Regions from separate parts of the Nocardia sp. NPDC059229 genome, predicted to be linked through region 2. Evidence: riboswitches for the same ligand, from Rfam matches in the RefSeq annotation. Region 2 holds a riboswitch; each other region holds the start of a gene.

Region 1 (5,767 bases), on a different contig from region 2:
TGTCCTTCGCGGACGCCTCGAAGCGGGGCCGCGGCGTGGGCGCGGGCGCCCCGCGCTGCGTGAACCTCAGCGCCACCACCGCGATCACGACCAGGAGCACCAGCGCCACCGCCAGGTATCCGGCCGTGGCGACCACATCCAGGTCCGGGAACAGCGTGGTGGCCATGAGGATTCCCGACAGCAACAGCAGCACGCCGACGATGATCGCCGCCACGATGTTCAGCCAGGTGCGATTCACCCACGGCCCGAGCACCTGCGGGTCGTTGCACAGCAGCAGCAGGAACACGCTGGCGCTGGGCAGCAGCAGCCCGGCCAGGGCCTGCACGGCGGTGGTGATCAGCCCCAGGGGCGCACCCGGAATCAGCACGATGCCCGCGGCGAGCACCACCATCGCGATATAGGACAGATAGAACTGCCTGGCGTCCTTGAACCCGCGGTGCAGCGAGTGCTTGATGCCGAACACATCGCCGAAGGCGTAGCTGGTGGCCAGGGTGACCGCCGCCGCGCCGATGATCGACGCGTCCAGCAGCACGATGGCGAAGACCGACCCCAGCAGGTGGTGGACCTGGCCCAGCAGGTGCGCGATCTCGCCCGCGTCGATGAACTTCCCGACCGCGTCATTGGCGCGCGCGGCGTAGTCGGCGGTCATCATGAGCGCGGCCGCACCGGTCACCACGACGAACGCGCCCAGGGTGGTGTCGGCCCGCTCGTAGCCGATGAACCGCGGGGTGATGCGCTTGTCGACGATATTGGACTGCTGGAAGAACAGCTGCCACGGTGCGACAGTGGTGCCGACGATGGCGATGATCAGCAGCACCGCGTCGGAGGTCCAGCTGCCCTCGACACCGGGCACCACGAAATCCTTTGCGGCGCGGCCCCAGTCTGGATGCGACAGCAACAGCATCGGAATCTGCAGCAGGGTGATCAGGATGAAGACGAACATCGCCCGTTCCCACCGCCGGAAGCTGCCGGTGGCCATGATCGCCACCAGCGCCGCGGCCGCCACCGGCACCACGACGTACTTCGAGATGCCGAAATACTCCGCGGCCAGGCTGACACCGATGAACTCGGTCACGATGGTGAGAAAATTCAGAACGAAGAGATCGCCCACCGAGAACCAGCCCCAGCCGCGGCCGAAGCGCTCGTTGATGAGCCGCGCATGCCCGACGCCGGTGACCGCGCCCAGGCGAACCACCATCTCCTGGTTGACGATCAGTACCGGGATCAACAGCAGCAGCACCCACAGCAGGCTGTAGCCGTAGTTCTGCCCCGCCTGCGCATAGGTGGCGACACCACCGGCGTCGTTGTCACCGACCATGACGATCAGCCCGGGGCCGATAATGGCCAGCAGCGTCAGCATCCGGGTCTTGAACGTGCGCGAATGCTCGATGTCACCGATCTTGATCTTGCCGAGCGCGCCCTCGATATCGCCCAGGTGCGCCGAATCCAGCACGGCCGACCGACGATTCGCGGAACGGTTTTCCTCGGCATTGGTCATGGCCGTGCCGCGCCGTCCGAGTCGTCGCCGGATCCGGTCGTGACCGGCCGGGCCGGCCGGGGCGCGGGTTCACGACGCCGCCAGTCCTCGGGAATGACATCCTCGAGCACATCGTCGACGGTGACCACGCCGAGCACCCGATCCGCGTCGTCCACCACCGGCACGGCGTACAGGTTGTAATCGGCCATCAACAGGGCGATGTCGGTGATATCGGTGTCGGGCGCGACCCGCACCGGATCGTCGTCCATCAGGTCGGCGACCGGCGTCGCCGGGTCGGCCTGCAGCAGCGCGATCACCGAGACCACGCCCACCAGCCGGCCGGAGTCGAGTACGTGCACCTTCAGCAGGGCCTCCGGCTGCACTGCGTGCGCGGCGGAGACCACCGAAAGCGCCTGTGCCGCCGTAGCGTCCAGCGGACACGAGACGAAGTCGACGTTCATCAGCCCACCGGCGCTGTCGGGATTGAACCCCATCAGCGTGACGACCTTGACGCGCTGCCCGGGCGGCATCAGATCGAGCACACGCCGGCGGCGCGATTGCTTGAGCTCGATGACGGAGTCGGCCGCGTCGTCGGCGCGCATGCGCCCGAGCAGCGCTGCGACTTCCGCATCGGACATGTCGTTGAGCAGGCGGCTGGACTTGTCGGAGTCGAGCTCCTCGAAGACATCCGCCTCCAGTTCAGGGTCGTCGTGCACTTGATCCAGGATCTCGTCCTGCTCGTGCTTGTCCGCGTCCTCCAGCAGGTCGGCGATCTCAGCGGGCTTGAGCCCGCGCAACCGGCTGCTGAGCCGCAGGGTCAGCGACTGCTCGTGGCCGATCAGCGGCTCGAACGCCTTCCAATCCCGGGAGGCGTGACCGCCGCCGGACTTGATCAGCCCGAAAAGGCGCGCTGGGCGGCGAGTGTCCAGTCGCGCCAGCACCCAGCCCGAACCGGAGTCGTCGGGCACACCGACCCGATCGAGCTCGACATCGTAGGCGCGCACCAGCTCCACCGCCTCCACATCGATCAGCCGGTGACCCAGGATGTCCGCGCGCAGCAGCACCTCACCCGCACGCCGCTCGAAGGACCGCAGGTCGACCTTGTTGACCGAGAGGACGATGCGATCGGCTTCGAACAGCCGGATACGTTCGGCGGAGACGAACACATCGCGCCCACCCATCCCGACGACCACGCCCATCACCGGCGGATAGGCGTCGCCACCCGGCAGGCGCACGATGAGGTCGTCCACCCGGCCGATGGTCTCCCCCGACGCGGCGATCACCGGCGCCTTCAGCAACTGCGACAGATGCACCGTCGCAACCGATTCCGGCTTCGACGATACTGTGGGTTCGGTCATATGCGCTCCTGACTCGGCGACCCGGAATTCCGGCGGCCACGGGCGAACATTGCATGTCCGAATTGACGAATCAATCCTCTACTGCCAGACTTTGCGGCGTCAATCAGCACCTCGCTAGGCGAGGCTCCTGTACGAACACAGGCCACTGATCCGACGACGTCGAGAGACGCCCAGGGTTAGGACAGGTTTCCCCGGATTAAGGGGTCACCCGAAGTGGCTTCCCAAGGCCTTTCATTGGGGATACGTCGTGCAGTGCCGAAGCTCTGACGAGAGGGGTGCTCGCCCTCCGGCCTGCTGGCGTGGCGACTCCTCGTGTGCACCCTGGTCAGCGCCCTCGTGCGCTCCGGCCGCAAGGAGGTGAGGACGACCCATGACCCCCGGCGATAGTCCGTATCCGAGTGATCGGTTCCACTCACCCGTTTGCGGGTGAAAACACGCCACACGACTCTGACCTTTCACCACACCACGCACGATGCGTATCCCCATTACGCGGCCGTGTAATACGTGCTGGCCTTTTCACCCTCATTCGAAATCATCCACCCAGAATTTCGGAGGTTCGCCAATGAGGAAAATCACCGCGTACACCCTGGCCGCCGTCCCCGCCCCGGGCCTGCCCGCGCCGGGGCTGAAGACCGTCGCGAGCCAGGCTGACCAGGATGCCGCGTTCTCCGCAGCGGTCAACCAGTTCGGTCTGGCCACCTCGGTGGGCACCCTGATCGGCACCCTCATCGGCGGCGCGGCCGGTTGCGCCATTGGCGCCGCGGGCGGCGCCATCGCCGGCGTCACGGTCATGTCGGTGCCGACCGGCATCGCGGGCTGCCTCACGGGCGCCGCCATCGGCATTCCGCTGGGTGCGGCGGCCGGTCTGGTGCTGACCGGCGTACCCGCCGCCATCGCGGTCGGCATCGGCCTTGCCCAGCGCCTGTCCGCGCCCGACTCCACCCCGGCTCCCGCCGACGCGGCGCCTGCCGTCTAGCGGGCGGGTCCGATTGCATCGGTGAAACACGTTGCGGCGGTGAGTGTCTCGACCATCGCCGCCGCTGTCTTCTTGTCCGGCAGCAGGTTCGGGACGGTCACACACCGTCTACCGAGAGGGTGGCCTGCATGAGAGTCATGGCCCCCGCGCACGGGTCCGGTTGCGCCGCGTGGTCGCGGTTCTGGACCCACCAGGTGACAGTGCCGGTGTCGGAAGTGGTCACGGCGCAGGTGCTCGGATCCTTCGGGTCACGCCAGTACATGCCGCCGAAGTGCTTGATCACCAAACGCTCGACCTGATAACCGAATTGGTCAGCGATCTGGACCTCACGGCTCAAGGTGTCGTTCTCCAGCCAGGCGTAGGTGATGTCGACCGCACCGCCGTTCGGACTGGTGGCGGTCCAGTTGCAGATGGTGGGGGCGCTCTGCTGCTCGATGCCCGAGACGTGCAGGTTGCTCGCGATCTTCTGATCCTCCAGCGGGCCGCAGCCGGCCAGCAGGTTCGGGGCGTCGGCGGCGCGCACGGGTGATTCCTTCGGGCCCTGCGAGCACCCCGAGAGTGCGGCGATCAGTAAGGCCGCCAAGGCGATTCGTGTTCGAGCCCTACGCATTACCCCTGCCCAGCCTTCGTCAGAGTGGACGCCGCCAGCTGTTCCAGTCCCTTGCAGGGCTCCTTGGCGGTCTCGGTGATCGCGGCCCGCTCGGACCAATCGATGAAATCGCTGTCCCCGAACGGAAGTGCCACCTCGCACGACTGCGGCCCCTGCCATTCGATGCCGGATTGCCCGGCCACCTGAACGTCGGACGGGCGCGCGTCGGTGATCCGGGTCCGGCGGTCCGCGAGCGGACTGCCCCGGAACCAGTGGAATACCACCGCGTAGTCACCGCCCGCGGGCCGCTGCCACGCGCATCCCAGCGGATTCACCGCCACTCGCTGCAGCCCATTGAGCCCGGTCGCCTGGCCGACATCGGCATCGGCCACCCCGCCGCACAGTCCGATGGTGTTCGGTGCCGGCATCACCGCCGCCTTGGATGTGGTCGTCGCCGGGGCCGCCTGCTGATTCGACGAGCCGCCGCAGCCCGCGATCGCCGCCCCGATCAGGGCGATCCCCGCCACCGCGCCCACCGCTCTCATCACGCCGACCAGCGTAGGCGAACCGCCCGAATCATGCGATCGGCGACACCGCGGACACATTGTGCGCCGAGAGACGCCCAGGGTTAGGACAGATTTCTCCGGATCAAGGGGTAATCCTGCGCCGACGCTCGTAACTCTTTCCGGTATTCGGCGACACCCCCGGCGCTCGCCTATTTCCGCGTGCCCTTTCTCGAATACATGCGGATTCATCCAGTACGACGCCGACGAGCACCTGCTGACCCGGGACGCGGCGGCCCGAGTCAGTTCTCCCGGCGGGCGCGGGCGCGGCGCTTGCCCTCGTGCATGGCCTGCACCCGCGCCACCGGGATGGTGTGCCCCTCGGCGATGAGATCGGCTGGGAGAGACTGGGGTTCGGGCATGGCCTCGGCCCAGGGATCGCGGTCGCCGAGCATCTTGGCCGCCGTGCGAATCGTGAAGTCGTGCGGGTCGACGTCGGGCAGGTCCGCCCAGGCGACCGGGAACGAGACGGTCGCGCCCGGGCGGATCCGCGGGCTGTAGACCGACACCACCGTCGCGCCGCCGGCGCGGGTCGAATCGAGAAAGACCTTGCCGCCCCGGTCTTCTCGAATGAACGCCGTGGTGGCGAGCTGCGGATCGAGACGTTCGGCGCGCGCGGCGATCGCCCGGGTCGCCGCCGCGGCATCCTCGAGATCGACGCCCGGCACGACCGGGACGAAGATGTGCACGCCCTTGGAGCCACTGGTTTTCACCGCGCCCGCCAGCCCGTCCGCCGCCAGCGCTTCCCGAATGAGCTGCGCGGCCCCGACCACCTGAGCGAAGGGCTGATCCGGCGCCGGGTCG
Region 2 (5,767 bases):
AGGTGACGGAAAGCAGGCCGAATCGGTTGACGGCGGCGTGATTGTGGCCGTCGGCGCTCGTGATGACCACCTCGGCGGGATTGGTCAGGGCAATGCAGCAGAAGAGCCCGTTATCCTGCTGGATGCCGAGCGACAGGAACCTATGATTGTTGGCCTGCTGCCATTCGTCGAGAGCGGCGTAGAGCCCTCGCATGGTGGCACTTTCGAAGTAGACGACATTGTGCTTGTTGAGTTCGGACACCGACCGATCATGCACCGGCCGCCATCAGGGCGGCCCGCAGATCGATGCGATCGTCGAGGCGGGACAGATCGCGCCCGGTCAGGCGTTCGATCCGTTCGATCCGGTAGTGGACCGTATTGACGTGCAGGTACAGGGCTTCGGCGGTGCGGGTCCAGGAGCCGTTGTGGTCGAGGAAGGCGATGAGGGTGGCGCGCAGGGCCGCGTGCGAGTCGTCCTGTTCGAGCAGGGGACCCAGGACCCGGGTGCGATAGGCGTCGCGGATCGGCTCGGGAACACCGGCCAGGAGTTCGTGCAGGGTGGCCAGATCCTCGGCGGCGGTGACGCCGGAGCGCAGGGTGTGCGCGGCGCGCCGGGCATGGGTGGCACGGATGCGGGCATCGGGGAGGTCGGCGAGCCCGGACGCGGTCGAGATACCCACGGCGAGAGTCGCATTCGGGTCGCAGGCGGCGACCGTGGGGTGGGCCGCGCGCAGGCGGTCGAGCAGATCGGGACGGTCGGGGATGAGGGCGAATGCCTGGTCGCCGTCGGTCGCGATCGGGGTCGGCGCATCGCTCAACTGGGCCACCAGTTCGCGCAGGGCGCCGGCGGCGGCCGCGGGATCGCGGTGCGCGACGGTCGCGCACAGCATCCGGTACGGGCCGGGCTCGGCAACACCGAGCGAATCCACCTCCGTCGCAACGGAACCCGTCTGGGGTGCGCTCATCCGGAGCACGAACTCCGTTGCGGCACGGTCGCGTTCGTCCCGCTCCGCCAGCGTCCGGTCGCGGTACCGGCGCATCCGCGTCGACTACCGGGTGCTGCCGTCGGTGCACATCAAGGCGGGCACCCGCGCGGACGGCCGGTTATCGGCCCTGCAGGCGCGGGTGGTCTCCAATACCGGCGCATACGGAAACCACGGTCCGGCGGTGCTCTTCCACGCCGTCGGTGAGTCGATGGCGGTGTACCGCTGCCCCAGCAGGAAGGTCGACGGGTATTCGGTCTACACCAATACCGTTCCGGCCGGGGCCTTCCGGGGTTACGGGCTCGGGCAGGTGGTGTTCGCCATGGAGTCGGTGATGCACGAGCTGGCCCGCCGGGTCGACCTCGACCCGCTGGTGTTCCGCGAGCGCAATATGATCGGCCCCGGCGAGCCCATGGTCAACCCCGGCGGCCACGAGGAGGATCTGCACATCGCCAGTTACGGCCTGGACCAGTGCTTCGGCATCATCCGCCGGGCCCTGGCCGAACCGTTCCCGCCGGCCCCGGCGGGCTGGCTGACCGGCAGCGGCGCCGCCCTGTCCATGATCGCCACCGGACCACCCGGCGGACACTACGCCGACGCCCGGATCACATTGCTGCCCAATGGTTGCTACGACCTGGCCGTGGGCACCGCGGAATTCGGCAACGGCACCACGACCGTGCACCGGCAGATCGCGGCACAGGAGTTGGCCACCGTCCCCGACCGCGTCGCCATCCGCCAGTCCGATACCGATGTGGTCCGCCACGACACGGGCGCGTTCGGGTCCACCGGCACCGTGGTGGCAGGCAAGGCGGTGCTGTACGCGGCGCGCAAGCTCGCCGCCACCTTGTGTGCCACCGCCGCAACACATCTCGGCGTTGCCGCCGAGGACTGCGAGCTCGGCGCGGACTCGGTGCGCTGCGGCAATCGCCGCATCTCCCTGCAGGCGCTGCACACGTTGTCGGCCGAGTCCGGGGAATCCCTTGCCGCGGACGGACATTGGGGCGGCACGCCCCGCTCGGTCGCCTTCAATGCGCAGCTGTTCCAGGTGGCGGTCGATCCCGATACCGGCGAACTGCGCATCCTGCGCAGCGTGCACGCCGCCGACGCGAATTGGCCCTGCTCACGCACTATCGAAAGCCGTAGTGCCCGTCAGTGGATGGTGTAGGCCTGCCGGGAGAGGCGGAAGCTGTGGCCCGCCCCGGCGCATTCGACGTAGTCGGTCGTGCTCAGGCAGGTGAGGCCGCCGACGGTGATGTTCGTGCCGTAGTCGAGGACCGCCGCGGTGGATTCGACCAGACGGTCGCCGTGGCAGTGGAAGTCGACGACGCCGGTGCTCTCCAGGACCAGGCGGTCGCCGTACTGGAGGTGGCAGTTCTCCGGCCGGGGCGGGGTGGCGTAGTCGTGCTCGGAGATCTCGCAGGCCGCGGTGGTCGCGGAGACGATGCAGCCGATATTTCCCGACGGCGTGCGGAACCGCACGAAGTCGGGCGGTGCCGCCTGGGCGATCGCCGGGCCCAGCGTGGACACGGCGATCAGGGCGGCGGCCCCGGTCAGGGCACGGATCGGAAATTGCATGTCGACTCCCCGGTTCGGCAGGTTGACCGGTTGATCGTCGCCACCGCCGGATGCGATAACGGACCGGGTGACCATGAATGATTGCCACGGAGTGGCCGTGCCCGAACCGGGTTGGGGCACAATGGATTACGAGGAACCGACCGGCCCGGATTTGACAAGCGGAACGACCGGGCTCACCATTGCCCAGTCAGCACCTCGCTAGGCGAGGCTCCTGTACGAACACAGGCCACTGATCCGACGACGTCGAGAGACGCCCAGGGTTAGGACAGATCACCCCGGATTAAGGGGTGATCCGAAGTGGCTTCCCGGGCCGCGAGCCCCCGGATACGTCGTGCAGTGCCGAAGCTCTGACGAGAGGGGTGCAGGGTCCACGCCGTCGTGCGGGGCCCAGATCCCTCTTGCCGCGCGCGATGCGACACCCGATGTAGTGACGTCCACGTACGTCCCGGCGGCAAGGAGGTGAGGGACGAACAATGAGTTCCGGCGATAGTCCGTATCCGAGTACGGATTTCACTCTTCTGACGTCCCCGGCTTGCCGCATTCCGGTCACCGGCTGACCCGTTTCCCGCACAGGCGTGCCCGGCGTTCCACCGCCGGTCAGTAGCCCGCGCGTGCCCCGGGCCGGCCGATCCGTGCCCGAACTCGCTCGGCGGCCGGGCGTATTCCGCACGCCCGCACATCTGATGATCGAAAGCGAGGGACAGGCCATGGCCTTCTTCGCGAACGGCTCCAGCCGCCGCACCTCCACCGTCGCCGTGCCCGCCGCAGCCGGCCGGCCCGCCGCCGACGTCCACCCCACCGGCGCCGTCATGGACAGCGCGCACGTCGGCGACATCGTCGGCGCGCTCGGCTCCATCGGCCGGCACGACACCCTCGAAGGCCGTTCCCGCCGCCAGCGCTTCCGCATGCTGCTGGCCATCATCGGGCCCGGCCTGATCGTCATGGTCGGCGACAACGATGCCGGTGGCGTGGCCACCTACGCGCAGGCCGGACAGAACTACGGCATGGCGCTGGTCTGGACCCTGGTGCTGCTGATCCCGGTGCTCTACGTGAACCAGGAGATGGTGGTCCGTCTCGGCGCGGTCGCCGGAGTCGGCCACGCGCGCTTGATCTTCGACCGCTTCGGCAAGTTCTGGGGCGCGTTCAGCGTCGGCGATCTGTTCATCGTGAACGCGCTCACCATCGTCACCGAGTTCATCGGTGTCTCCATGGCGCTCAACTACTTCGGGCTGCCCAAGGGCATCGCCGTGCCGCTGGCCGCGGTCGCGCTGTTCGCCATGGTGGCCGGCGGTTCGTTCCGGCGCTGGGAGCGGTTCCTGTTCGGGCTGATCGCGCTGAACATCGTCATGTTCCCGCTGGCATTCCTGGTGCACCCCAAGGCATCTCAGGTCGCGCACGGATTCCTGCCGTCATTCCCGGGCGGGCTGAACTCGACGCTGCTACTGCTCATCGTGTCCATCGTGGGCACCACGGTCGCGCCGTGGCAGCTGTTCTTCCAGCAGTCCAATATCGTCGACAAGCGCATCACTCCCCGCTGGATCCGCTACGAGCGCATCGACCTGTGGGTCGGCATCGTCGTGGTCATGGTCGGCGCGGTCGCCATCATGGCGGCGACCACTTTCGGCCTCGCGGGCACGGCCGCGGCCGGCAGCTTCACCGATGCCGGGGCCGTCGCCCACGCGCTGCACGACCACGTGGGCACCACCGCCGGCGCGCTCTTCGCAATCCTGCTGCTGGACGCCTCGCTCATCGGCGCCAACGCCGTCGGCCTGGCCACCACCTACGCCCTCGGCGACACCCTGGGCCGGCGGCACTCGCTGCACTGGAAGGTCTCCGAGGCGCCGGCCTTCTATATCGGATACGCGGCACTGCTCGGCGTCGCCGCCGCGGTGTCGTTCAGCCCCGATCACGTTCTGGGCCTGCTGACCCAGGGGGTGCAGGCGCTGGCCGGGGTGCTGCTGCCGTCGGCGACGGTGTTCCTGGTCCTGCTCTGCAATGACAAGGCCGTGCTCGGCCCGTGGGTGAACACGGTCAGGCAGAACATTGTCGCCGGGGTCATCGTCTGGTCGCTGGTGCTGCTGTCGCTCGCGCTGACCGCGGCCACCTTCTTCCCGGACCTGACCACCACGACCCTCGAAATCGGCTTCGGCGCCGGCGCGCTGGTCGGCGTCCTGGGCGGGGCGGGCATGCTCATCGCCTGGCAGCGCGGCCGGCGTCGCCGGGCCGAGCGGACCGCGGCCGAGCTCGGCGGACTGGATCCGGATCAGGTGGAGGAGCTGGACTCCACTCGCCTCACCAAGGCCGAGCGCAAGGCCATTCTGGAGGCGGACCGCGACACCTGGCGCACCCCCGCGCTCGACACCCTGGCGCGACCGGCGTTCTCCACGGCGCGCACGGTGGGCATGTTCGCCCTGCGCGGCTACCTGCTGCTCGCGGTGATCCTGGTGGGCGTCAAAATCTTCCAGTCGATCGGCGGCTGATCAACCACGGCGCGGCCGCAGTTCCTGCACATCGTCACCGATGCGCTTGGGCTGCGGCCGTTTTCGATGAAGCTCACGTTTTCGATGAAGCTCAGCAGTGTGCGGGATGAAATCGGACGGGATCACACAGGTTTGGACGAATCCGGTTCGGGGAATACCCGGGGTGCACGACCGTCAGAGATCGTCGAGATCGGGAATGGGGGGCAGCACCGGCTCTGGCCATTCCTCCAGGGTTGCCACCTGCAGGTGGATGAAGGCTGCGATGCGGTGCCTTGCCGAGGACGGGAGTCGCTCGATATCGGCCGGGCTCAGGACGTGTGCGCCGAAGGAGTGGGACTGTGGCGCTTCGGGGTCAGGCGATTCGGGAACAACCTCTAGCTTCGGCCGCGAAGCAGTGGCCGGAATGTCTGGCTCATCCGGGTCTGCGGCAGCGGCGGCGGTTCGCACCATGCCGTGACCATAACCCTTTGATAACGCCCACGGGGAGGCGTTGGCGCACTTGAGTCTTCAGGCTGCGAATTCAGCGAAGCCATTGTATTGGCGGGAGAAATGTGCAGGCAGCGTTGGCCCTTCGGAAATTCGGTGGGCCTGCGCCGGAACACTATGGTGATGGGCGTCACTCTGTCAACACTTCGGACAAAACTCCCCGGAATGGCGCGAAAACTCCCCTGGACTCCCTTGAAAACTCCCGCGGGCGATTCACAGTGGGCGGCACGCAATGGCATACAAATCACGCGCCGGACCGGTCGG
Region 3 (5,767 bases), on a different contig from region 2:
AGCGCGCTGTCAGCTGACACCAGCGTCGCATCAGCGCCGCCCGGAAGTGTTGCGAGCATGGCGAACACCACCTCCTCATCCGACACGAGCAGGTGGAAGTAATGGCAGCCCCCATCGCTTCCACCCACGAATCCGCCGGCGCCGGAACCCCGATCCGCAATTGGCTCGCCGTCGCGGCGGTATCCACCGCCACCTTCGCGATGGTCACCGTAGAGGCCATGCCGGTCGGCCTGCTCACCCCCATCGGTCACACCTTCGACGTCTCTCCCGGTGCGGTCGCACTGACGATCACATTGCCCGGACTCATGGCCGCGGCGGCCGCGACCACCCTGCCCGTCGCGATCGGAAGATCGGACCGGCGTACGGTCCTGCTCGGGCTGATCGGGCTCATGCTGGCCGCGACAGCGGTCTCGGCGCTGGCACCGGACTTCGCGATCCTGCTCGCCGCACGTGCCGTCGCCGGCATCGCCATCGGCGGCTTCTGGGCGCTGGCCGCCTCGTGCGCGGTCAGACTGGTTCACGCGCACCACATTCCACGAGCGATATCGCTCGCGTTCGGCGGTGCGACAGCGGCCAACGTGCTGGGCGTGCCGGCCGCGACGCTGATCGGCAATCTGAGCGGCTGGCGCGTCGCCTTCGCCGCACTGGCCGGATTCGGCGCGGTGGTCGCCCTCGCGCTGCGGCTGCTGCTGCCGCCCCTGCCCGCCACCGAGGTGGTCCGCCCCCGCGCCCTGGCGCGGCAGTTGCGCACACCGGCCGTCCGCGCCGGCGTCATCGCCACCTTCCTTCTGGTGGGTGGGCATTGGGCGGCATTCACCTTCGTCCGGCCCATGCTGCAGGACATCTCCGGTCTGGGCGCCGGGGCAATCGGGCCAGCGCAGCTGGCCTTCGGCTTGGCGGGCGTGGCCGGAACGTTCGCGGGCGGCGCCGCCGCCGGCCGCGACCCGCGGCGCGCCCTGGTCGCCGCTGCCGCCCTGCTGGCGATGACACTCGCACTCTTCCCGCTCATCGCGACCACACCGGTCAGCGGCATCGCAGCACTGCTGGTGTGGGGCACGGCATTCGGTGCGATTCCGGTCGGCGTGCAGACCTGGATCCTGCAGGCCGCCCCCGACCATCCCGAGGCCGCGACCGCCCTCAATACCGCCATGTACAACCTGGCCGTCGCCCTCGGTGCGCTCACCGGCGGCGTGATCGTCAGCTTCACATCGGTGACCGGCGTCCTCGTCACGGGCGCGCTGCTCGGCGTGACCGCCATCGCCGCGGTCATGATCGGCGGGCGGCAGCTGACGCGGCGTGCCGGTGCCCTGTCAGCGACGTCGGCCACAGTCGAAGAATGAGAATGGTGATCGTCGGAGCCACCGGACCGCCGAATCCGGCGCGGTTTTGACTTTTAACGAGTCTTTAACTAGGTTCCCTGTTGCACCTCGATAGGCGAGGCTCCTGCACGAACACAGGCCACTGATCTGACGACGTCGAGAGACGCCCAAGGTTAGGACAGATTTCTCCGGATCAAGGGGTAATCCAAAGTGGCTTTCCGATTCGGAACACTGCGATTCGGAACACGTCGTGCAGTGCCAAAACTCTGACGAGAGGGGTGTGCGTCCGCCCCGAGAGTTCCGGGCGACCTCCCCCGTGCGTTGACGAATCGCGTTCTACCAGTGAGGAGGTCGGGTAGCACGATGGCACCCGATGATGACCCGGGATCTCCGGGTCGGCCCCTCCGCCTCGGTCCGGGCCGCTAGCCAGCACACCAACACCGCGTCGATATTTCGACGCACGTAATTCTCCGATATCACGATGCCGCCCGCGCGGCACCGGACTATTCGCATGCACATTTTACGAATGAATTCGGAGATTCGCATATATATCCGACCCGTCGGCACCACCGTGCCCGACGGTATTCGACGCTGCCCGGAAACCGATGCGGGCAGCGGTATCCCGAGGGGAAACATCCCGATGAGAATTCGCCTGCTCGCATTCGCCACCGCGGCGATGACCACCGCCGGACTGGTCGCCCCTGCCGCCGCTTCGGCCGCGGCACCCGGACCGGACGTCCGGCTCGCCGACGCTGTGACAGCTCAGGCCGTGTCCGGCGACGCCCGGATCGTGGACCGATCGGTGGTGCTGCGCACCGACCTCGGCACGCTCCGAACCACCACCGACCAGCTGCAGATCCTCGACCCGCAGGGCGTGGTGGTGGGGGCGATCCCGCTGACCATCACGAAGCAGGACACGACGTACCCGATCGACGCCCGCATCGACGGCGACAGCGCCACCCTCACCCCGCGCCCGGATCGGGCACGACCGGTCAGCACCGAGGAACGACGCATCGCCGCGGAGCTGCACGCCGCCGCGCAGACGCAAGCCGAAGACCCTGCGGCACAGCAGATTGCCGATCCCGACAGCTTCGAGGATCGGATGAATACCGTCTTCCAGAATGTCAACAACGAGCTCACCGTGGCCCTGGCGGTGGGCACGCTGCTGGGTGCCGTCATCGGAGCGCCGCTGGGCTGCGTCCTGCTGGGCGCGGGTCAGGGTCTCGCGGTCGGCGCATTGACGTTGGGCACGTTGGCGATTCCCGGCGCCGTCACCGGCTGTCTCGAGGGCGCGGTGGCCGGGGCCGGAATAGGCGTCGTGGTTTTCAACCTGCTCATCGGCGCACCGGCGGTGCTGGCCTCGGCCGTGCACGCCTACAACGTCATGACCGCACCGCCCGCGGTCGCCGCCGAATCGACCAACTGAGTTGCGACGAAGCCGCTCGGAGCGAGGTGAACAGCAATGACTCTCGAATTGGCAATTCCGGACCGCCCCAAGACGACTCCCGAGGTGCCGCGGGCACGCGGCCGGCTCCGAGCGGTGGACTACCTGATCATCGGCGCGGGCGTGCTGCTGATCCTGCTGGTGCTGAGGCTGTTTCGGGACATGTCGGTGCCCTGGACGCCGGATACCGGAACCGAGGCCGTATCAACCGATCCCGCGAACCTGCCTTATTACGCGGCCCGCACCACGCTGCGCATGTTCATCGGCCTGGCGGCGTCCATCCTCTTCACGCTGATCGTCGGCCAGTGGGCGGCGCGCTCGCGACGGGCCGAGAAGGTGCTCATCCCGGCGCTCGACGTGCTGCAGTCGGTGCCGGTGCTGGCCCTGGTCTCGATCACGGTCACCGCGTTCGTGGGCCTGTTCCACGGCTCGTACCTGGGCGCGGAGGCGGCGTGCATCTTCGCCATCTTCACCGCGCAGGCCTGGAACATGACCTTCGCCTACTACCAGGCGTTGCGCAATATGCCCCGGGAGCTGGATGATGCGGCCCGCATGATGCGGCTCACCCGCTGGCAGCGGCTGTGGCAGCTGGAGGTGCCGACGGCCATGGTGCCGATGATCTGGAACGGCATGATGAGCTTCGGCGGCGCGTGGTTCATGCTCGCGGCCTCGGAGGTCATCACGGTATCCGGCCGGGACGAGGCGCTGCCCGGCATGGGTAGCTTCATCGCGGCGGCCACCTCCGAGGCCGAGGTCGGCAATCTCATAGTGGGTGCGCTGGTCATGGTGCTCACCATCGTCTTGGTGAACGTGGTGTTCTGGCGGCCGCTCACGGCGTGGTCGGAGCGATTCCGGGTGGAGCACACCGAAAGTGCGCAGGCCCCACGGAGTCTGGTGCTCGACCTGCTGCGGCACAGCACGGTGCCGGGCCGGCTGGCTCGGGTGCTACGGCCGGTCGGTGAGCGGGTCGATCGCCTCATGCGGGTCTTCGGGCGCAGCACCCGTTCCGCCTACGACGAGCGCGCGGGCAGCCGCATCGGCGATGTGCTCTTCTTCGGACTGCTCTTCGCCGCGCTCGCCTGGGGCACCTGGGCACTCGCCTCCTACTTCGACAGAACCGTGGGCCTGGCCGAATTCGGGCCGACCTCGCTGATGGGGCTGGCCAGCCTCGGCCGCGTGATAGTGCTGCTGGTGGTCTCCACCATCGTGTGGGTGCCGGTCGGCGTGTGGATCGGGATGAATCCGCGCATCTGCCGGTTCGCTCAGCCGGTGGTGCAGGTGCTGGCCAGTTTCCCGGCCCAGTTCTTGTTCATCTTCGTCATCGCGGCGCTCACCTACACCGGCATCTCACTGAATATCGGCGGCATCGCGCTGATGGCACTGGGTGCGCAGTGGTACGTGCTGTTCAACGTGATCGCGGCGGCCGGGCAGATCCCGACGGACCTGCGCGAGGCCATGGACGATCTCGGCGTGCACGGGTGGCAGCGCTGGAAGTCGTTGATACTGCCCGCGATCGCACCCGGCTACGTGGTCGGCGCGATCACCGCGTTCGGCGGCGCGTGGAACGCCACGCTGGTCGGCGAGGTCGTGGAGGCCGGGAACACGCATATGGAGGCCTACGGCCTGGGCGCGTACATCACCAATGCCACCACCGACGACGTCTTCGCCAGGGTGCTGCTCGGCACCGTGGTGATGAGCGTGGTCACGGTGACCATCAACCGCCTGCTGTGGCGACGCCTGCAGCGCACCGCCGAACGGCGATTCTCGCTGAGCTGAAACACTTTTCGAAAGGAGGACACACCGTGTCGGCCCCCATCATCACCGTCGATCGTGTCACCAAGAACTTCACCAACCCCTCCGGCGAGCAGCTGCCGGTTCTCTCGGATGTCTGCCTCGAGTTGCAGGAGGGTGAAATCGTCGCGCTGCTGGGCAAATCCGGCTCCGGCAAGTCCACGCTGCTGCGGATCATCGCGGGCCTGATGCTCCCCTCTGCGGGGTCCGCGCGCATCCGGCAGACCGAGATCACCGAGCCGAATGCCAATACCGCCATGGTGTTCCAGACCTTCGCGTTGCTGCCGTGGCTGACCGTGCGCCAGAACGTCGAACTCGGCCTTCGCGCCCAAGGGATTTCGGCCTGGGAGCGTGGCGAGAGGGTTACCGACGCCATCGACATGATCGGCCTGGACGGCTTCGAGAACGCCTATCCCAAGGAGCTTTCCGGCGGTATGCGCCAGCGAGTGGGATTCGCCCGCGCCCTGGTGGTGCAGCCGGAGGTGCTGCTCATGGACGAACCGTTCTCGGCGCTGGACGTCTTGACCGCCGAGAACCTGCGCGGCGAGCTCATGCGACTGTGGGCGGAGACCGCCTTCCCGACCAAGACCATGCTGATGGTCACCCACAACATCGAGGAGGCCGTGCAGCTGGCCGACCGAATCCTGGTGCTGGACAACAATCCCGGGCGAATCAAAGGTGAGATCCAGGTGCGTCTCCCGCAGCCGCGCGACCCGCGCGGCGCGGGGTTCCAGGCGCTGGTGGACCAGGCCTATCGGATGCTCACCGACGCCACCTTCGAGGGCAGCTGGCCGAGCATCACCCCCACCCCCACCACCCGGCCGCTGCCCGATGCCGGGGTGGACGGAATCGGCGGCATGCTGGATTTTGTGGCCGCCCAGGGCGGGCGGGCCGACCTGCCGGATCTGGCGGGCGGGTTGCGCTTCGAGATCGACGATCTGATGCCGCTGGTCGACGCCGCCACCATGCTGGGGCTGGCCACCACCGCCGACGGGGATATCGAGCTCACCGTCGACGGCACCCTGTTCGCCGAGGCCGATATCGACAGTGCCAAGGCCATTTTCGCGCGGCTGGCGCGAGCCAAGGCGCCCCTGGTCGCGGCGATCGACCACGCGCTGACCAGTGCGCGCAACCAGCGGCTACGCGACGGCTTCTTCCTCGACCTGCTGCGGCGGGGCTTCACCGAGGACGCCGCGCGGCGACAACTGCGGAT
Region 4 (5,767 bases), on a different contig from region 2:
GCGGTGGCCGAGCTGGGGGAGCGGGCGGTCGGGGTGGCCGGGGACGCCACCGAGCCCGAGGATCTCGCGGCGCTGGCGCGGGTGGTGTCCGAGCGGTTCGGGCGGCTGGATGTGGTGTTCGTGAATGCGGGAATCGGTGCGTTCCAACCTGTTTCGGCGGTCACCGGCGACGAATTCGATCGGGTGGTGGGGATCAACTTCAAGGCCGCGTTCTTCACCGTGCAGCACATGCTGCCGCTGCTGATCGACGGGGGTGCGATCGTCCTCAACGCCTCCTTCGCCCCGTATCGGGGCGCGCCCGGCGCCGCACTGTATTCGGCGACGAAGGCGGCGGTGCAGAATCTGACGCGGACGCTGGCGGCGGAGTTGGCGCCCCGCGGGATTCGGGTGAACTCGGTCAGCCCCGGCTACATCGACACCCCCGCCTACCGCGCCGAGGCCTCCGCCGACGCGCAGGCCACCGCGGGGGCGCGGGTGGCGCTCGGGCGGGTCGGCGACAGCGACGAGGTGGCCGCCGCCGTCGCGTTCCTGGCCTCCGCGGACGCCTCCTACATCACCGGTCAGGACCTGCTCGTCGACGGTGGCCTGACCACGGTGATCCCGTCGGCGATGGTGTGACTCGGGACGCGCGCAGATCGGCGGCGGGATCGGCGGTGATGCGGCCGGAATCGGTGTCGTAGTCGTACAACTCGGCGTAGCGGCCCCAGTCGATGGCCAGCTCCAACTGGCGGCGGGCGTCGTCGTCGGAGAAGCCGCGCCGCAGCAGGTCGAGAATGAAATCGGCGCGCACCGTCTGATCGCTGCTGCCCACCAGCGCCGAGCAGATGGTGCGCACCAGCGGGGCCCGCCGGCGGGCCTGCGCGGCGAAAATCGCCTTGCTGGACTGGATGTCGGCATTGGTGAAGTTCGCCCCGACATTGGTCAGCATCACGTCACCGGACTCCACCAGCAGCAGACCCAGCAGCGCCGCCGCGTCGACCAGCGGCATCAGGTCGTCGAGCTCGAAATTCAGCTCGTCGGCCACCACCGGCAGGTCGGCGCGGCCGTCGCTGCCGTACACCAGCTCCAGCAGACCCGCGATCCCGCCGACCGAGGCATCCGGCAGCGGCACCGCGAACGGCGTCAACGTATCCGCCGGGGCCGCAGCGACTTCGGTGTCACGGCCGGTGAGCAGACCGTAGATCTGATCGACCAGCGTCTCGAACCCCGGCGTGCGGCGGCTGCGCGGGCGCGGCTGCTCCACCGTGATCTCGGCGATGATCCGCCCCGGATTCGACCCCAGCACCACCACTCGATCCGCCAGCTGCACCGCCTCCTCGATGTTGTGGGTCACGATGCACACACACTTGGTCGGAAAGTCCTCGGTGGACCACAGATTCACCAGTTCGGTGCGCAGATTCTCCGCGGTCAGCACATCCAGCGCCGAGAACGGCTCGTCCATCAGCAGCAGATCCGGCTCCAGCACCAGCGCTCGCGCGAACCCGACCCGCTGCCGCATACCACCCGACAGCTCCTTGGGATAGGCGGTCTCGAACCCGTCCAGGCCGATCCGGTCGATCGCGTCCAGCGCCCGCTGCCGCCGCTGCGCCGGAGCCACCCCGCGCGCCGCCAGCCCCAGCTCCACATTGTCCTGCACCGTCAGCCACGGCATCAGCGCGAAGGACTGGAACACCAGCGCCGCACCCGGATTCGCGCCCCGCAACGGCTGCTCTCGGTACCGGACCTGCCCGCCGGTCGGGGCCAGCAGCCCCGCGATCAACCGCAGCAGCGTCGATTTCCCGGACCCCGCCCGGCCCAGCAACGCGACGATCTCGCCCTGGCACAACTGCAGATTCACCTGATCGAGCACGTTGAGCCGCTCCCCGGACGCCCCGGTGAAGGACATGTCGATATCGGTCAGATCCATCAGAACCTGGCCGGTGGCAACGGTATCGGTCATGACATCCTCCACGTCACAGGGAGTAGCGGCGCTGCGCCAGCGCGTACAGCCGCCGCCAGAACAGGCGATTGATCCCGACGACGAACGCGCTCATGGCCAGCACGCCGACCAGGATGCGCGGCCAGTCGCCGTCGCGGGTGGCGTCGGCGATGTAGGCGCCCAGACCCGTCACCGCGGCGAACACCGCCGCATCCGCCCACCGCGACCGCGGCCGATCCAGCACCCCGCGCGACGGATACGACCGCAGCGCGGCGTTCACTCCTCGGCCTCCGCCCGCAGCGGCACCGTGCGCCACCCGACACTGGTCACCGACGGCTCCAGGCTCAACCGGCTCACCGCGGCCTCCATCTGCCGGTCGTCGCGGCGGTCACCGGTCAACTCCGCCCGCACCTGCACCCGGCCCGGGGAGGTGTCGTGGCTCGAGATCGACACCAGCCGGAAATCGGTGCGCGTCAGCGACTGCACCAGCAGCGCCCGCACATGCGCCTCGTGCGCGTCGTCGGTGTCGGCGTGGAAGCCGTACAACGCCTCCTGCGCCTCGACCTCGTCGACACCGGGGCGATCCACCGTGCGCGCCACCGTGCGCAGCGCGGTATTGACCACCACCACCGCCACCGTGCCCGCCACCGCGGTCGAATACATGCCCGCACCCGCGAGCGCACCCACCGCCGCCGCACACCACAGCGTCGCGGCGGTGTTCAGGCCGCGGATATTGAACCCGTCGCGCAGGATCACACCCGCGCCCAGGAAGCCGATACCCGAAACGATCTGCGCCGCAACACGAGTCGGATCCGCCGAGGCGCCGTTGAAGCCGTGCGCGGACAGCAGCACGAACAAGGTCGCCCCGGCGGCGACCAGCGAATTCGTGCGCAGTCCGGCCATCCGGGCCCGGAACTGACGCTCGAACCCGATCACCGCGCCCAACCCGACACCCGTGCCGAGCCGCAGCAGCATTTCCCACATGGTCATCTCGATCTCCCAGCGGAGGACGGCGCACTCCGGACTCGGACGCTACCGGGGTACGGGTAGCGGCCAGGAGAGTGCAGGAGTGACGCCGAGTGAACGATTGGCTAACGGAACTCGATCCGGTCCATCGGGCACGACCACCACCTCCTCGACGCCACACGTACGCATGCCAGGGGAGTGGGACCGGCGCGACATCGCCGGTACGGGTACCACCCCTCGTAAGACCTTCAGCACTCCACGGCGTAAACCCGCCACGGGTGGCGGGAGCCGGTCGGGGCATCCCCTTAGCTCGGGGAAACCTGTCCTGATCCGGGGCGTCTCTCGACGTTCGGGATCGCCGGCCTGTATCCGTGAAGGAGCCTCAGCTAACGACGGCACCTTGCGACCAAAAGTAAACACCCGCCCGCCGCGATCGGCAACCCGACGTGAGCGCCGTCGCATTCGCGCTCCCGCTAGCGTCGCGCCTCGACCGCGACCCGCGCCACCAGCCGCACCACACACAGCACCGCCACCACCGCCGCGAAGATCTGCACCGCAGCCAGCAAACCGGTCGCGCCCGCCAGCAGGCCGACACCGATGACCGGGCCGCCGCTGCCGCAATAGGCCATCACGAAATAGGTCGACAGCACATCGGCGTGCCGATCGGCCGGCGCGGCCGCATTGATCGCGGTCAATCCCGACAGGAACGCCAGGCCGTGACCGGCCCCGGCCAGCACCGTTGCGAACAACAGCAACGGCAGCGAGGAGACCGCGCCCGCGACCGCCAGCAGTACCAGACCCACCGCCAGCAGCGGGAATCCCGTGAAGTCCAGGGCCCGTTCGGGTTTGCCGTAACCCACCAGCTGCGCCACCGCCCACGCCGCGGGCAGCAGCGCGGCCGCCGCGCCACCGACCACCAGATTCGCACTGCCCGACAGGGTCGCGGCATAGGTCGGGATCAGCGTGAGGAAGACGCCGACCACCGCGAAACCCAGGAACGCGCCCGTGCCCGCGGCCGCGAAGACCGCACCCATCCCGGCCGGGATACTCGGCCGCCGTGGCCGCCACGGGGTGACCGCCGCGGTCTCGGGCAGCGCCGCCACCGCCACCGCGGCCGGGACCAGCAGCGCCAGCTCCATCACGAACGGCGTCACGTACGGAGCCGGAAGATATTGCGCCAGAACAGCTCCCAGTACCGGGCCCAGGCCCATGCCGCCCGCCGAGGCCGCCGCCGACACCAGGGCCGCGCGGCGGCGGTCACGGTGCGGCTCCAGCTCGGTCAGCGCGGCGGTGAGCGCGCCCGAGGCCGCACCGACCGCCAGCCCCTGCAGGATGCGGGCCGCGAACAACCACACCACATCGGTGGCCAGCGCGAAACCCAGCGTGCCCAGCGCCGCCAGGGCCAGCGCGGGCAGCAGAATCCGGCGCCGCCCCAGTGCATCCGAGGCCGGACCGGCGATCAGCAGCGCGGGAATCAGCACCCCCATGTAGACCGCGAACACCAGCGTCATCACCAGCGGTGAGAACCCGAACCGATGCGCGTAGCCGTGATACAGCGGTGTGGCCACATTCGTGCCGGTCAACAGGATCAGCAGTGTGTAGGCGGTGCCCCAGAACCGCGCACCGCTCCCGGGCGGTGAATCCTGCGGTGCGGCAACGTCCTCGGGGGCTGTGGTGGATTGCTCGACGGTCATGGCGTCCTCCCGGCACAGACATGTTCGATAATTCCGAACATAACAGGATGTTCGGATTTTGTGAACATGTGGACTAGCCTGGACGCCATGGCAAGCCGAACCGCGACCGAACTGGTTCACCCCGCCCGCGACGAACTGCGGTTCACCACCGTGCTGGCCGCCCTCGCCGACCCCGTCCGGCTCACCATCGTCACCCGCCTGGCCGCCGCCGAGAACGGCGAACTGGCCTGCACCACCTTCGACCTGCCGATCAGCAAATCCACCCAGAGCGGGCACTTCAGAACCCTGCGCGAAGCCGGCGTCATCCGTCAGCGCGACGAGGGCACCCGCCGCCTCAACCGGCTGCGTGCCGAGGACCTCGAGGCCCGCTTCCCCGGGCTGCTCGACCTGGTCCTCACCCACGGCCGCGGTGCGGCCCTGAGCGCCTAGCCCGAATCCCGCGGCGACTCCGCGCTGTCCGGCGCCGGTTCGTGCCCGGTCGGACCCGGGGCGGTCAGCACCCGCCAGATCTCGTCGACGTAGGACTCCCAGGCCGCCTGGTCGGCCGGTAGCGTGCCACGCATCGTCCGCCACAGCTGACCTGTGCCCAGATATGCCGAATACGCCAGTGCGGCACGATGTTTCGCCACCGGGTCGGCGAAACCGAGCCGGGTGAACAGTTCCGCCAGATACTCGATGCGCCGCACGGTGACCCGGGTCAGCACCGGCTCCACCAGCGGATCCGTCGCCCCGGCCAGCAGTACCGCGAGTTTCTCCTGCGGATGCGCCAGCGCCGCGCCCAGCAGCGTCCGCAGCCCGACCGCCGGATCGGGTTCGGCCGACACCAGCGCGATCACCGCATCGGTCTCCTCGTGCTCCCAGCGCTGCAGAGCCGCCGCCAGCAGCTCGTCCCGATTCGCGAAATGCCAGTAGGCGCTGCCCTTGGTCGCGCCCAGCCGCGCGGCCAGGGGTTCGATGGCGACCGCGCCCACGCCACCCTCGCCGAGCGCCGCCAGCGCGGCCGCGACCCAATCGTCTCGGCTGAGCCGTCGCCTCTTCTCCGCCATAGCTCCGTACGGTACCGTATGGAATCAGAACATACGGTACCGTACGGAACGGGTGAGTCGATGATCTGGAACATTCACCAGCGAGAACTGCCGGTATCGGCGCAGCGGGCCGGTGCCCTGCTCGACGCGGTGGCCGAGCCGGG

Evidence for each region. Region 2 has a riboswitch for magnesium ahead of ACFXHE_RS13175 (NRAMP family divalent metal transporter). Riboswitches for the same ligand answer to the same signal wherever they lie in the genome.
Region 1: another riboswitch for magnesium. It lies ahead of ACFXHE_RS02670 (hypothetical protein); the one in region 2 lies ahead of ACFXHE_RS13175 (NRAMP family divalent metal transporter).
Region 3: another riboswitch for magnesium. It lies ahead of ACFXHE_RS16525 (hypothetical protein); the one in region 2 lies ahead of ACFXHE_RS13175 (NRAMP family divalent metal transporter).
Region 4: another riboswitch for magnesium. It lies ahead of ACFXHE_RS08835 (MgtC/SapB family protein); the one in region 2 lies ahead of ACFXHE_RS13175 (NRAMP family divalent metal transporter).

The regions. Positions count from the first base shown of each region.
Region 1 covers NZ_JBHZAK010000001.1:559,284-565,050, forward strand. Annotated here, with positions in the region: gene ACFXHE_RS02660 (NRAMP family divalent metal transporter) at 1-1,498, opposite strand, end outside; gene ACFXHE_RS02665 (magnesium transporter MgtE N-terminal domain-containing protein) at 1,495-2,835, opposite strand; M-box (ykoK) riboswitch at 2,939-3,117, shown strand; gene ACFXHE_RS02670 (hypothetical protein) at 3,398-3,811, shown strand; gene ACFXHE_RS02675 (DUF3558 domain-containing protein) at 3,909-4,421, opposite strand; gene ACFXHE_RS02680 (DUF3558 family protein) at 4,421-4,945, opposite strand; gene ACFXHE_RS02685 (DNA polymerase domain-containing protein) at 5,206-5,767, opposite strand, start outside.
Region 2 covers NZ_JBHZAK010000004.1:403,124-408,890, forward strand. Annotated here, with positions in the region: gene ACFXHE_RS13155 (hypothetical protein) at 1-241, opposite strand, end outside; gene ACFXHE_RS13160 (PucR family transcriptional regulator) at 249-1,019, opposite strand; gene ACFXHE_RS13165 (xanthine dehydrogenase family protein molybdopterin-binding subunit) at 1,048-2,127, shown strand; gene ACFXHE_RS13170 (DUF6636 domain-containing protein) at 2,112-2,537, opposite strand; M-box (ykoK) riboswitch at 2,725-2,903, shown strand; gene ACFXHE_RS13175 (NRAMP family divalent metal transporter) at 3,245-5,017, shown strand; gene ACFXHE_RS13180 (hypothetical protein) at 5,192-5,467, opposite strand; gene ACFXHE_RS13185 (LysR family transcriptional regulator) at 5,717-5,767, opposite strand, start outside.
Region 3 covers NZ_JBHZAK010000006.1:227,524-233,290, forward strand. Annotated here, with positions in the region: gene ACFXHE_RS16515 (BTAD domain-containing putative transcriptional regulator) at 1-17, shown strand, start outside; gene ACFXHE_RS16520 (MFS transporter) at 102-1,340, shown strand; M-box (ykoK) riboswitch at 1,420-1,604, shown strand; gene ACFXHE_RS16525 (hypothetical protein) at 1,960-2,745, shown strand; gene ACFXHE_RS16530 (ABC transporter permease) at 2,782-4,539, shown strand; gene ACFXHE_RS16535 (nitrate/sulfonate/bicarbonate ABC transporter ATP-binding protein) at 4,566-5,767, shown strand, end outside.
Region 4 covers NZ_JBHZAK010000002.1:538,956-544,722, reverse strand. Annotated here, with positions in the region: gene ACFXHE_RS08850 (SDR family NAD(P)-dependent oxidoreductase) at 1-618, shown strand, start outside; gene ACFXHE_RS08845 (nitrate/sulfonate/bicarbonate ABC transporter ATP-binding protein) at 554-1,939, opposite strand; gene ACFXHE_RS08840 (hypothetical protein) at 1,953-2,198, opposite strand; gene ACFXHE_RS08835 (MgtC/SapB family protein) at 2,195-2,908, opposite strand; M-box (ykoK) riboswitch at 3,110-3,285, opposite strand; gene ACFXHE_RS08830 (MFS transporter) at 3,358-4,578, opposite strand; gene ACFXHE_RS08825 (ArsR/SmtB family transcription factor) at 4,666-5,007, shown strand; gene ACFXHE_RS08820 (TetR/AcrR family transcriptional regulator) at 5,004-5,624, opposite strand; gene ACFXHE_RS08815 (SRPBCC family protein) at 5,685-5,767, shown strand, end outside.